3 regions of the Pseudoalteromonas maricaloris genome follow, and region 1 is predicted to be linked to each of the others. Evidence: predicted binding sites of a transcription regulator. Region 1 holds the regulator's gene; each other region holds the start of a gene.
The links. Region 1 encodes MetJ, which represses methionine synthesis genes. Its sites were predicted from a motif close to TAGACGTCTAGACGTCTA; they were not measured.
Positions count from the first base shown of each region.

Region 2: the regulator MetJ is predicted to act here: its motif matches at 2,339-2,356, upstream of metE (5-methyltetrahydropteroyltriglutamate--homocysteine S-methyltransferase).
Region 3: the regulator MetJ is predicted to act here: its motif matches at 2,567-2,584, upstream of metK (methionine adenosyltransferase).

Region 1 covers NZ_CP024625.1:443,077-447,370, reverse strand. Annotated here, with positions in the region: gene metL (bifunctional aspartate kinase/homoserine dehydrogenase II) at 1-507, opposite strand, end outside; gene metB (cystathionine gamma-synthase) at 512-1,732, opposite strand; gene metJ (met regulon transcriptional regulator MetJ) at 2,077-2,397, shown strand; gene CTT31_RS01775 (malic enzyme-like NAD(P)-binding protein) at 2,479-3,720, opposite strand.
Region 2 covers NZ_CP024625.1:2,839,764-2,844,057, reverse strand. Annotated here, with positions in the region: gene CTT31_RS12515 (hypothetical protein) at 1-367, opposite strand, end outside; gene CTT31_RS12510 (YdcF family protein) at 513-1,277, opposite strand; gene CTT31_RS12505 (LysR substrate-binding domain-containing protein) at 1,379-2,266, opposite strand; gene metE (5-methyltetrahydropteroyltriglutamate--homocysteine S-methyltransferase) at 2,557-4,294, shown strand, end outside.
Region 3 covers NZ_CP024625.1:3,254,625-3,258,918, forward strand. Annotated here, with positions in the region: gene CTT31_RS14375 (methyl-accepting chemotaxis protein) at 1-315, shown strand, start outside; gene tkt (transketolase) at 431-2,425, opposite strand; gene metK (methionine adenosyltransferase) at 2,686-3,837, shown strand; gene CTT31_RS14390 (HDOD domain-containing protein) at 3,900-4,294, opposite strand, start outside.

The DNA of each region.
Region 1 (4,294 bases):
ATCATCAATGGCGCGATAGCACGCTTCTTTGTTATGGGCGTGTAGTAACACCCCCTCTTGTTGTACAAATAACGTACGAGCGTCGATAGCTTTGGCTTCAACACCTTGAGAGCTTAGGTAGTTTGCTAATATACGAGCCGACCATAGCTCTCCATGTGCAAGTAAACTCGCGTAGTGAAGATGTTGTTCTTCTCGCCCTAAAGCGATTGCTTGCAGCTCATTGACGAGCTGTTTGAGTAACACACTGTGTTGTTCACCTACAAACAGGGCATCAATTAATTCTCGTTGATGATTTTCAACTTGTAATAAAACATCGTTAAATGCGCGAACATCTTGCTGCTCAAAACTTTGCCATAACTTCACTAGGGTATTCGTTGTTTTTCCTGCAGCAGAAACCACAACACTGTCACCTAGCTGACATTGCTCTAACACTATCTTGGCAACCGCCTGATAACGCTCTGGCGAGCTTAAACTCGAACCACCAAACTTATGTACTACTTTTGCCATTTACTCACCACAACGCTACTGTATGTGCAGGCGTTAATTTGAATGACTTAGCATCATCACTCGCCTGACTTTCATCAATACATGCAAATCCTGATTCCAGATCTGCAATGAGATCCTGTACATCTTCAATTCCTACAGAAATACGAATCAACGTGTCGCCCACTCCCGCTTCTAAACGCGCTTGCGGATCCATACCTGCGTGTGTCATCGTCGCTGGATGGCAAATAAGACTCTCAACCCCACCTAAAGATTCTGCCAATGAAAAGTGTGTTAGAGACGTTAAAAACTTCGCTGATGTTTGCAGATCGCCTTTGATATCAAAGCTCACCATGCCACCAAAGCCGAGCTGTTGTTTTTTCGCAAGTTCGTGTTGAGGATGCGACTCAAGGCCAGGGTAATAAACTTGGCTAACATACGGCGACTTTTCTAAATACTCCGCAATAAGCTGAGCATTTTCTTGATGTTGGCGTAAACGCACGTTTAAGGTGCGCAGTCCACGTAGGGTTAGATAACTATCAAAAGGTGCACCTGTAATACCGATATTATTCGCCCACCAAGCTAACTCATCACCCAACTCCTGTGTACGCGCGATCACCGCGCCCCCCACGACATCAGAATGACCATTGATATATTTAGTAGTTGAATGCACGACTACATCTACGCCAAAAGCAATGGGATTTTGTAGTGCCGGAGACAAGAAGGTATTGTCGGCGGCGACCAAAGCCCCCACAGCGTGTGCTGCATTTACGACAGCTTCTATATCCGTTAGCCTTAATATTGGGTTACTTGGTGTTTCAATCCAAACTAATTTAGGTTTGATCTGCTGCAGCTGTGCAAGACTTTCTGATTGTGTGAGATCCAAGACGGTTAATTTGAGCAATCCACGCTTAGCAAGCGATGTAAACAAGCGATAGCTACCACCATAACAGTCATGTGGAATAACCAGCGTATCGTCATGGTTAAGTAGCTGAGTTACTAGGTGAACGGCAGCCATGCCAGTCGCGGTAATAATGCCACGAGCACCACCTTCAAGTTCGGTAAGTGCCTGTGCAAGCACATCACGATTAAAGTTACCACTGCGGCCATAATCGTAGTTGCGTTTGGTATCAAAATCGGCAAAAGAATAGGTGGTAGAAAGGTAAAGCGGTGGCACTACTGCCCCATGTGCTTTATCAGCTTCTATACCATGACGCACTGCAACCGTCGATTTGTTAACTTGACTCATAAGGTCACCTAGATAGTTGGATGTTTAGACGTCTAAAAGGTTAGAGCAACAGAAACTAGAAGTCAAAACATTTATACCGCTAAATGGCTAAATAACTAGTATTTGACTATCTTTTTTAAACCGATAAAATTTCGCCACTCTAGGCGTTGCTAATACGACTGAGTTATTGAAAACTATGGCAGAGATTCTTCTATCTCGCTATGGCGGATTAGTTTATTCATCTATTTGAGTTTGGGATTTATCTTTAATTCGTAAGGTTATCCCTATATTCATGCGGTTGGTGAATAATGTAGACCAGAACCCAGTCATATTGGCATTGATGTAACTGAGGCAAGTACACAATTATGGCAAAATGGAACGGTGAGTATATTCACCCATATGCAGAACACGGTAAGAAAGCAGAGCAAGTAAAAAAGATCACGGTGAGCATACCTCTGAATGTACTCAAAGTGCTAACTGATGAGCGTACACGTCGCCAAGTGAATAACTTACGTCATGCCACGAACAGTGAGCTTTTATGTGAGGCGTTTCTACATGCCTTCACAGGTCAGCCACTGCCGAGCGATGAAGACTTGAGAAAAGATAATCCAGAGCGTATTCCGTTAGAGGTAAGACAAATAATGGAAGAACGCGGTTTGGAGATCCCAGAAATAAACGAAGAGTGATAACTACTCTTTTTCTGTGGACTTACAGACACAAAAAAAGCCTCAATCGAGGCTTTTTTCATTTGGATAATACCAATGGTATTATTCCATATATCCAGCTGGCATATCGATTTGTGCCACACCTGATTCAATTGCAGCTACCGCTACCGCTTTTGCGATACGAGGTAACAAACGCGGATCCATTGGTTTTGGAATAATGTACTCAGGACCAAACTCAAGACTATCCACGTCAGCCGCTTTTAACACTTCAGCAGGCACAGGTTCTTTCGCAATCGTTCTAATTGCTTCAACCGCTGCAATCTTCATTTCGTCATTGATAGCGGTTGCACGTACATCAAGCGCACCACGGAAGATAAACGGGAAACACAGCACGTTGTTTACTTGGTTTGGATAATCTGAGCGACCTGTCGCCATGATCAAATCATTACGTGCACCGTGTGCAACTTCAGGGCTGATCTCAGGATCTGGGTTAGAACAAGCGAATACCACTGGCTTGTCAGCCATTAACTTTAGATCTTCAGCAGAAAGTAAGTCTGGGCCAGAAACACCAACAAATACGTCCGCATCCGCAATCACATCTTGTAACGTACGCTTATCCGTGTTGTTTGCAAACAGCTCTTTGTATTCATTTAGGTCATCACGGCGAGTATGGATCACGCCTTTTCTGTCTAGCATATATATGTGCTCACGTTGAGCACCGCATTTGATCAGTAATTCCATACAAGCGATAGCGGCTGCACCCGCGCCAAGACACACAATAATCGCATCATGAATATCTTTACCTTGAATTTCCAACGCATTCAGCATACCCGCAGCGGTTACAATTGCGGTGCCGTGCTGATCATCATGAAAAACAGGAACGTCACAACGTTCGATTAGCGCACGCTCAATTTCAAAGCACTCTGGCGCTTTAATATCTTCAAGGTTAATACCGCCAAATGTGTCTGCGATATTTGCCACCGTATTAATGAAGTCTTCGGTGGTGTTGTGCTTAACTTCGATATCGATTGAATCAAGACCCGCAAAACGCTTAAATAATAGCGCCTTACCTTCCATAACAGGCTTTGACGCCAAAGGACCTAAGTTACCCAAGCCAAGAATTGCCGTACCATTACTGATCACCGCAACCATATTTCCTTTACCCGTGTAACGGTATGCATTCGCCGGATCAGCCGCGATTTCACGTACTGGCTCTGCAACACCTGGGCTGTATGCAAGTGCTAAGTCTTTTACGGTCTCGGCAGGTTTAGTGAGCTCAACACTGATTTTACCTGGAACGGGCTTCTCGTGATAATCTAGAGCTTGTTGACGAAAATCTGTCATGGCGCGATATTTTCCTACGAAGTTAATGTGAGAGTGTGGTAAACGTTCGCATTCTGAATGTTGGCAACCTATCAGGCTGGTTACAGCAACACACAGTGCGATTAACTATATGAGCGACGACATTCAACCACTCAACAAGCGCATATGCTTTGCTGTCGCGGTATGTCAATAGGACATATAGTTAATCGACCGTATTCACACAATACCGAGTTTTGCTCATTATTCAAGTAAAATCAGGTCTATCCACTAGCACGGTATTTTCTATACTTTTCCGAGAAGATAAGCTCAATTTTAAGAAAGATTTCACAAATAAAATGACTAAAACTTAAAAAATAAGACGCTAAAACCAGCACAAAATGTAGAAAATTAGCACAAATGTACACTAACTATAAAAACAATAAGAAAATAGCAACTTAGCTAATTTTAACGTCAAGATACCGACATTTAATCACAATATACTGACTTTGGTTTATATTAAGTGCTCATACCTGATACTATTTACTATATGAGCTTTGATTATTTTCACAACTTAAGCTCGTAAATATTCAGTATTTATCTACTAAATAGAGTTTTT
Region 2 (4,294 bases), 1.7 Mb from region 1:
CAACACCACGAGGTAAGCGGCAGTCGTGATCTTTTGCTGCTAGTTCAGCAATCCACTGTTCTTCCGCTTTGAAGCCTTCTTCGTTTTCTGTAACGATAGTAAAGCTCGCTGATTTTACAGCTGCAGCCTTAGGCGCTTTCTTAGTCGTTTTCGCTTTTTTGGCAGGCGCCTGCGTTTTATCACTTGCTACAGCTGACCCTGAAGTTAGCTCTTCGGTTAATTCGGCTACCTCAGCAAGACGCATGTTTTTGCCACCATCGATGCTATACCAACCTGGCTTTGCAGTGATCTCAGGCTTTTTGCCATGTGCAGCTTCGTACGCAGCTTCGAAAGCGCTTAGTACTTCAGTTTTATCTAGTTTACTCATCGTAGATCCTAGTCGTGTTGTACGCGGATACGCGGGTTAAGATTAAACTCTATTTATACCCATATTTGCGCAAATTTTCAATTTTTTACGTTTTTCAGCGCTAATTTATCGAACTTTAGCCTGATTTTGGTGTCTTTTTCGGCGCTTAAAGTGCCTCAGGGTCAATAACACGACGGATCGTGATCCACATACTTCCAAGCTGTTCATGCCAAATCCGAGTGACTACTTCTAAGGCCTTATGGTTTGGAATAAATTGTCTGCTCGGTGGGTATTGCTTGAAGTTATAAAACTCCGTCGGTGCAGCGAACACTTCTATGCCTTGTGCTTCAAATAGGTTTTTTGCTCGCTGTATGTGCGAAGCCGATGTGACCAATGCGACGTCATAATCGACTAGTAAAGGTGCTAGCATTTTTGCTTCGTCCGCGGTGTCTTTGGCATTGGGGTTTTGCTTAATACGTGTAGCGGAAATACCTAGGCTCTGTGCGGTTCTTGCCATGAGTCCCGCGCTTGTTGCATGGCCATAGCCGTAACCAGAGACATACAGCTGAGCCTTTGGGTAAATATTAGCAAGTCTTACGCCTTCAACTAGTCTGGCTAGACCGCAGCTGCCAAGTTGGGCGTTGCTGGGGAGAGATTTATCTGGGTATAAATCACAGCCAAGTACCACGATTTTATCTATATTGTTGTGCTTGCTTGGATTGAATGCGGCGAGAGTGCCTGTATCCCACTCAATAATATGTTGTGCGACATAAGGAGTCGATAACGCCCATGTCGTGAGTAAGACGAACCAGCTTGCGATATACGGCCCTTTGCGTGTTTTGGCGATAAAAAACATGAGCCCCATAAGTGCAACCAAAGATAACGGTAACGGCATCAGAAGTTGACCGATAACCTTTTTGACTTCAAACATTTAAACATGCCCTAGATTAAGATAAGCCTAACGCAATGCTAGCATGAGATGGGAGTTGTAGAAATGTCTAACAGTTAGGGCTCAAAAAAGAGCCCAGTCATCTATCTTGCAGTGGTTTTTCGGCAAGTATTGAGGAAATGACGATAAACAGGGTTATCTTTCATGCTTTTCTTCATTGCTAAATACATTGGACGATTTAGCCCAAGTGCGCCTAGAGGAATCGATTTAATTAGCCCTTGGCTCTCATAAGGTGTCACTAACCAGTCTGGTAATGCCGCAACCCCCATGCCTGCACTTACCAGTTGGAAGATTAATAAACCTTGATCGACGGTTTTTAGCGTACCGTCAAAGCGTGCATTTTGAATAAAATGCTTAAATATGTCTTGACGCTCGCGAGGAATAGGGTAAGAAATGATGGTTTCATCTTTTAGGTCGAGTGCTGTGACATAGGCCTTCTTGGCCAATTCGTGATCTGGTGCAACGATTAACTTTAACTTAAAGTCAAATAGGTGTGCGTATTCCAGTTGCTCTGGTTCGCGAATGTCTGAGGTAAGTACTAAGTCCAGCTCATCTTCAATAAGGTCAGGAATTGCGTCGTAGCTAAAGCCACGTTCGTAATCGACTTTAATGTCAGGCCAAAAGGTATTGAATTCTTTAATTGTTGGCAGCAACCAGTGAAAACAGGCATGACATTCCACGCTTAATCTGAGTTGCGAGATAGGCTGATTAAGGCTTTCCTTCAAACGACACTTTGTTGCTTCAACTTTAGGTAAAACATCGTTGGCAAGTTCCAATAATAACATCCCTTGAGGGGTAAAACGTACCGGCTGCGTTTTGCGCTCAAAGAGTTGGCAGTCAAGTTTGCTCTCAAGATCTTTGATCTGATGTGATAAAGCTGATTGAGTCAGGAATAGCTCTCGTGCTGTATTCACAAGAGAACCAGTTTCTTTCAAGGTGGAGATAGTCTTTAGGTGCTTTATATCAATCATTATCAACAATTCTCATATTTGAAGTGAGCAAATCTCAGCATTACTCAATATTACGATTCTATTTAGTTATTATCAATGTCTAGACGTCTAAATACCTACGGTGAATTGTTCAAAAATTCACAAATCCACTATAACACTAAAAATGACAGCGTTGTCACTACTTCTGTAAAAATTTTGCAAAAAATTACAATTTAATTTTATTCATATGAAATCTGAGAAAGCATCAATTGTTGTTTTTGATCATGAGAATTATATTTTGGACATCCATACATCTAGACGGAATTAAAATCATGGCATTAACACATAACTTGGGTTTTCCACGCGTAGGCAAAAAGCGTGAACTTAAATTTGCAGTAGAACGCTATTGGTCAGGCGACTTAACACAAGTCGAATTAATCGCGGAAGGAAAACGCATTCGTGCAGAAAACTGGGCATTGCAAGCTGACGCTGGTGTTGACCTTCTCCCTGTAGGCGATTTTGCTTGGTATGATCACGTGTTGAATATTTCATTGCTTGTCGGCGCTATTCCTAGTCGTCATAAAAATGATGAGTCGGTAAATCTCGATACTTTGTTTCGGATTGGCAGAGGGCGAGCACCTAGCGGCTGTGCGTGTGCTGCAAGTGAAATGACGAAATGGTTCAACACCAATTATCATTACATCGTCCCCGAGTTAACTCAAACGCAGGAATTTTCCCTAACTTGGACGGAGTTGTTTACTCAAGTAGAAGAAGCACAATTACTTGGCTACCAAGCAAAGCCCGTATTGATCGGCCCGGTAACCTATCTCTACTTAGCTAAATGCGTTGGTCAAGAGTTCGATAAATTGGCTTTATTAGATAAGTTATTGATTGTATATCAGCAGGTACTCGGCAAGCTTGCTGAGCAAGGCGTTGAGTGGGTACAAATTGATGAACCTATTTTAGCATTGGAAATCGATGATGCTTATCGCAACGCGCTGCGCCGGAGTTTTGATGCGTTGAGCGGCCAAGGAGTAAAAGTGTTGTTGGCCAGTTATTTTGACTCCGTACAAGCGCATGTTGAAGATATCCGGTCTTACCCTGTAGAAGGCGTACATTTTGACTGCGTAACGGCAAACTACGACTTGGCTGCGTTAGAGAAAGTAGTTGGAAAGGATAGCGTACTGTCTCTCGGGGTTGTGAATGGTCGTAACATTTGGCGCTCGGATCTTGAAGGTGTATATCAGCAACTTGCTCTGGTTCATGAACGTCGTGGTAATAATCTCTGGCTTGCTCCTTCATGCTCATTATTACATACGCCAGTCGACTTAGATCAAGAGCAAAAGCTTGACAGTGAGTTAAAGTCTTGGCTCGCATTTGCCAAACAAAAAGGGCAAGAGCTGGCATTATTGAAAAATGCATTGGAGCAGCGTGATATTACCCAGTTGGTCGAATATTCTAAGCCTGTAAAAGCGCGTTTGACCTCTACTCGGGTGAATAATAATGAGGTGCAGCAGCGTGTTTCAACGCTTACAGCAAAAGACGGTCAACGCAATAGTGAATTCGCAACCAGAATTAAAAAACAAGCACAGTCGCTAAATTTACCCTTATTGCCAACCACAACGATAGGCTCTTTCCCACAAACCCAAGCGATCCGTAAGGCACGACGTGATTATAAAGCGGGTACGTTGAGTGTTGATGCTTATCAAAGCCAGATGGAAGCGGAGATCCGTTATGCCGTTGAAGAACAAGAAGCGCTTAACTTAGATGTGCTGGTTCATGGCGAAGCAGAGCGCAATGATATGGTTGAGTACTTTGGTGAATTACTCGAAGGTTTTGCCTTTACTCAGTTTGGTTGGGTGCAAAGTTATGGTTCGCGCTGTGTTAAGCCCCCTGTGATCTGGGGTGATGTCTCGCGTGCGGCACCAATGACAGTTAATTGGACGAGTTATGCACAGAGCTTAACCAAAAAACCGATGAAGGGCATGCTAACAGGACCTGTGACTATTTTATTTTGGTCGTTTGTCAGAGATGACTTAGACAAGCAGAGCATCGCGAATCAAATCGCAT
Region 3 (4,294 bases), 1.3 Mb from region 1:
GCCGAAGAAGCGGTAGGCGCGATGTCGAAAGGCAAACAGCAGGCGGAGTCGTGCGTAACTCAGAGCGACCTTGCTAATGAAGCACTAAACTCCATCACTGCAGCCGTTTCTCAGGCTCATGATGTGAGTGAAGAGATTGCAAACGCGGCGAACGAGCAACAGCAAGTAGCACAGGAAATTAGTGAACGTTTGGAATCGATTGTAACAATCGCAGAGCAAACGGCTGAAGGCGCGAGCCAAACCTCAATCTCTAGTTCTGAGGTTGCTAAACTCGCCGAAGAGTTACGCTTATCGGTAGAACAGTTTAAGGTTTAGCTATCTAACCTGAGCTTTGAGCTGGAAACAGTCTCAAAACTTTAAGGGGTTTAGCAAAACCCCTAAGCATAAAAAAACCCATGCATGGCATGGGTTTTTTGTTTCTTTTCTTTGATTATGCAAACAATGCGTTTGCCTTCTCAACGATATTTTCTACCGTAAAGCCGAATAGCTTGAATAGCTCATCAGCAGGTGCTGACTCACCAAACGTTGTCATACCAACGATAGCACCATTTAGGCCTACATATTTGTACCAGAAGTCCTCAATACCCGCTTCGATAGCGACGCGACGCGTTACTGAGCTTGGTAGTACGCTTTCTTTGTATGCTGCAGATTGCGCATCAAAAATGTCCGTTGAAGGCATAGACACAACACGCACCTTTTTACCTTCTGCACGAAGCTTATCCGCAGACTCAACCGCAAGTTGCACTTCAGAACCGGTTGCAATAAGGATGATTTCAGGTTCACCATCACAAGATAGTACATAACCACCTTGCTTAATCGCTGCAACTTGCTCAGCTGTACGTGGCTGCTGTGCAAGACCTTGACGGGTAAATACAAGTGCAGATGGACCATCAGCGCGTTCAACCGCTTGCTGCCAAGCAACTGCTGACTCAACTTGGTCACATGGACGCCAGCTCGCAAGGTTTGGCGTAGTGCGTAAGTTCGCCATTTGTTCTACAGGTTGGTGTGTTGGACCATCTTCACCAAGACCGATTGAATCATGAGTATACACAAAGATACTTCTTTGCTTCATCAATGCAGCCATACGTACGGCATTACGCGCGTATTCCATAAACATCAGGAATGTCGCACCGTAAGGGATAAAGCCTCTGTGCAGTGCAATACCATTCATGATGGCAGACATACCAAATTCACGCACACCGTAGAAAATGTAGTTACCCGCAGCATCTTCTGCCGTTAAGCCTTTAGATTGATCCCAAAGTGTTAAGTTAGAACCCGCAAGGTCAGCAGAGCCACCCATAAACTCAGGTAGAATTGGGCCATAGGCATTCAATGCATTTTGTGATGCTTTACGAGTTGCTGGGTTTGCAGGATTCGCTTGAAGCTCTGCGATATAGGTTTCTGTTTTCTCAGACCAGTCTGCTGGAAGCTCGCCTTTCATGCGACGCTCAAATTCAGCAGCAAGCTCAGGATAATGCATTTGGTATTCAGTAAACTTAATCAACCAGTCACTTTGTTGATTTTGACCACGTGCTGTTGCGTCCCATTTCGCGTACACATCTTCTGGTATTTCAAATGCACCGTGCTCCCAACCAAGGAATTCACGTGCCGCTTTGATTTCATCATCACCTAGCGGTGCACCGTGACAATCATGGCTACCAGATTTATTTGGTGAACCATAACCGATAACCGTTTTACAACAAATAAGGGTTGGCTTGTCAGACTCTGCTTGCGCCGCTTCGATTGCCGCTTTAATCGCATCGCTATCGTGGCCATCAACACCGGCAATAACATGCCAGCCATAAGACTCAAAGCGTTTTGGTGTATCGTCGCTAAACCAACCTTCAACTTCACCGTCGATTGAAATACCGTTGTCATCCCAAAATGCAATCAGTTTGCCAAGACCAAGGGTACCCGCAAGTGAACAAGCTTCGTGTGAGATACCTTCCATCAAACAGCCATCACCTAAAAATGCATAGGTATAGTGATTAACGATGTCGTAATCTTCACGGTTAAACTGTGCAGCCAATGCTTTTTCAGCAATCGCCATACCTACCGCATTGGTAATACCCTGACCTAATGGGCCTGTAGTCGTTTCAATACCTGGCGCATAACCATATTCTGGGTGGCCTGGTGTTTTGGAGTGTAGCTGACGGAAATTTTTGATGTCGTCAATTGATAAGTCATAACCCGACAAATGCAACAATGAATAAATTAACATCGAGCCGTGACCGTTTGATAATACGAAGCGATCTCTGTCGAACCACTCAGGATTACTTGGGTTGTGCTTTAAAAAATCGCGCCAAAGTACTTCTGCGATGTCCGCCATGCCCATAGGGGCTCCTGGGTGGCCAGACTTGGCCTTTTGTACAGCGTCCATGGAAAGAACGCGAATTGCATTAGCAAGTTCTTTGCGAGATGGCATGAATTCTCCTACCTTTAAATGTGTTTCGCGGGGGTTTGAGCCCATTCTTACTTATTTATATGGCTAACTGCAACGGCAAAGGCCATAAAAAAACGGGTACAGACGGACTTTTTCCGACCATTAAAAAAGTTTGCACAATTTTGGACGTCTAGGCGTAAAATAACTAGTCAATGCCTAGGTTTTTTGGTTAGAATACGCTCCTTAATTTTTCGCGCTGTCCCTGATGTTTGTGAAGCGCAATATTTGTGAGCATAAATACAATGGCTAAACATTTATTTACTTCTGAATCTGTTTCTGAAGGCCATCCAGATAAAATTGCTGATCAGATCTCTGATGCGGTTCTAGATGCCATCCTTGAGCAAGATCCAAAAGCACGTGTTGCGTGTGAAACTTACGTTAAAACCGGTATGGTTATGGTTGGTGGTGAAATCACAACTAGCGCTTGGGTTGATATCGAGGAATTAACTCGTAAGACCGTGCGTGAAATTGGTTACACACACTCTGACATGGGCTTTGACGCTGATTCATGTGCAATCCTTAACACCATTGGTAAGCAATCACCTGATATTAACCAAGGTGTTGACCGTACTCGTCCAGAAGAGCAGGGTGCTGGTGACCAAGGCCTAATGTTTGGTTACGCGTGTAACGAAACTGACGTACTTATGCCTGCGCCTATCACATACTCACACCGTTTAGTTCAGCGCCAAGCGCAAGTTCGTAAAGACGGCACGCTACCTTGGTTACGTCCAGACGCTAAGTCTCAGGTAACATTCGCGTACGAAAACGGTAAAGCAGTAGGTATCGACGCAGTCGTATTATCTACACAGCACTGTGATTCTGTATCACAAGCTGACCTTGTAGAAGCTGTGATGGAAACTATCATCAAGCCTACATTACCTGCAGAGCTTATCACTGAAGCAACTAAGTTCTTCATCAACCCAACTGGCCGTTTCGTTATCGGTGGTCCTATGGGTGACTGTGGTCTAACTGGTCGTAAAATCATCGTAGATACATACGGCGGTATGGCTCGTCACGGTGGTGGTGCATTCTCTGGTAAAGATCCATCAAAAGTTGACCGTTCTGCAGCTTACGCAGCGCGTTACGTTGCAAAGAACATTGTTGCCGCTGGCCTTGCTGACAAGTGTGAGATCCAAGTGTCTTACGCAATCGGTGTTGCTGAACCTACTTCTATCAGTGTAGAAACTTTCGGTACAGCCAAGCTTGATGAGTCGCGTTTAATCGAACTTATCCGCGCGCACTTCGACTTACGTCCTTACGGTCTAATCACTATGCTAGACCTTGAGCGTCCAATTTATCAGCCTACTGCTGCTTACGGCCACTTTGGTCGTGAAGAGTTCCCTTGGGAAGCAACAGATAAAGCTGACGCACTACGTGCAGCTGCAGGCCTATAACCCCTGCTGCAAAAAGTAAAAAAGGCGCCAAGTGCGCCTTTTTTAATGCCCATAGATAACCCCTACCCGATAAATACCTCGTCGACATCATCTTTTAAGTTTTGATACTCATCATCATGAAGATTAAGCTCAATCATCACCTTGTCTTTAAATAAATACCAATCCGCTGCGCTTCTAAAATGTTTTGCTTCGAAACAGAGGTTTTCAGCCAGTTTAAGTGCCGCAAAGGTTTGCACATGTTGTGCATTTTTTTGCTCTTCAAGATAGCTAACGTCATGGTGGCGCAAAATCATCTGGCATATTTCTTTGGGTAAGTGCCAAGACGTCGCAAGAAAGTAACCTATCACAGTGTGAGGCACTGGATACTTTTGCTGCTCGTAGTAAATCAATGTTTGCTCAGGCCGCTCTATAGACTGTTTTATTACTTCAGCGTAGTCTGGATATTTTACGGCCATTG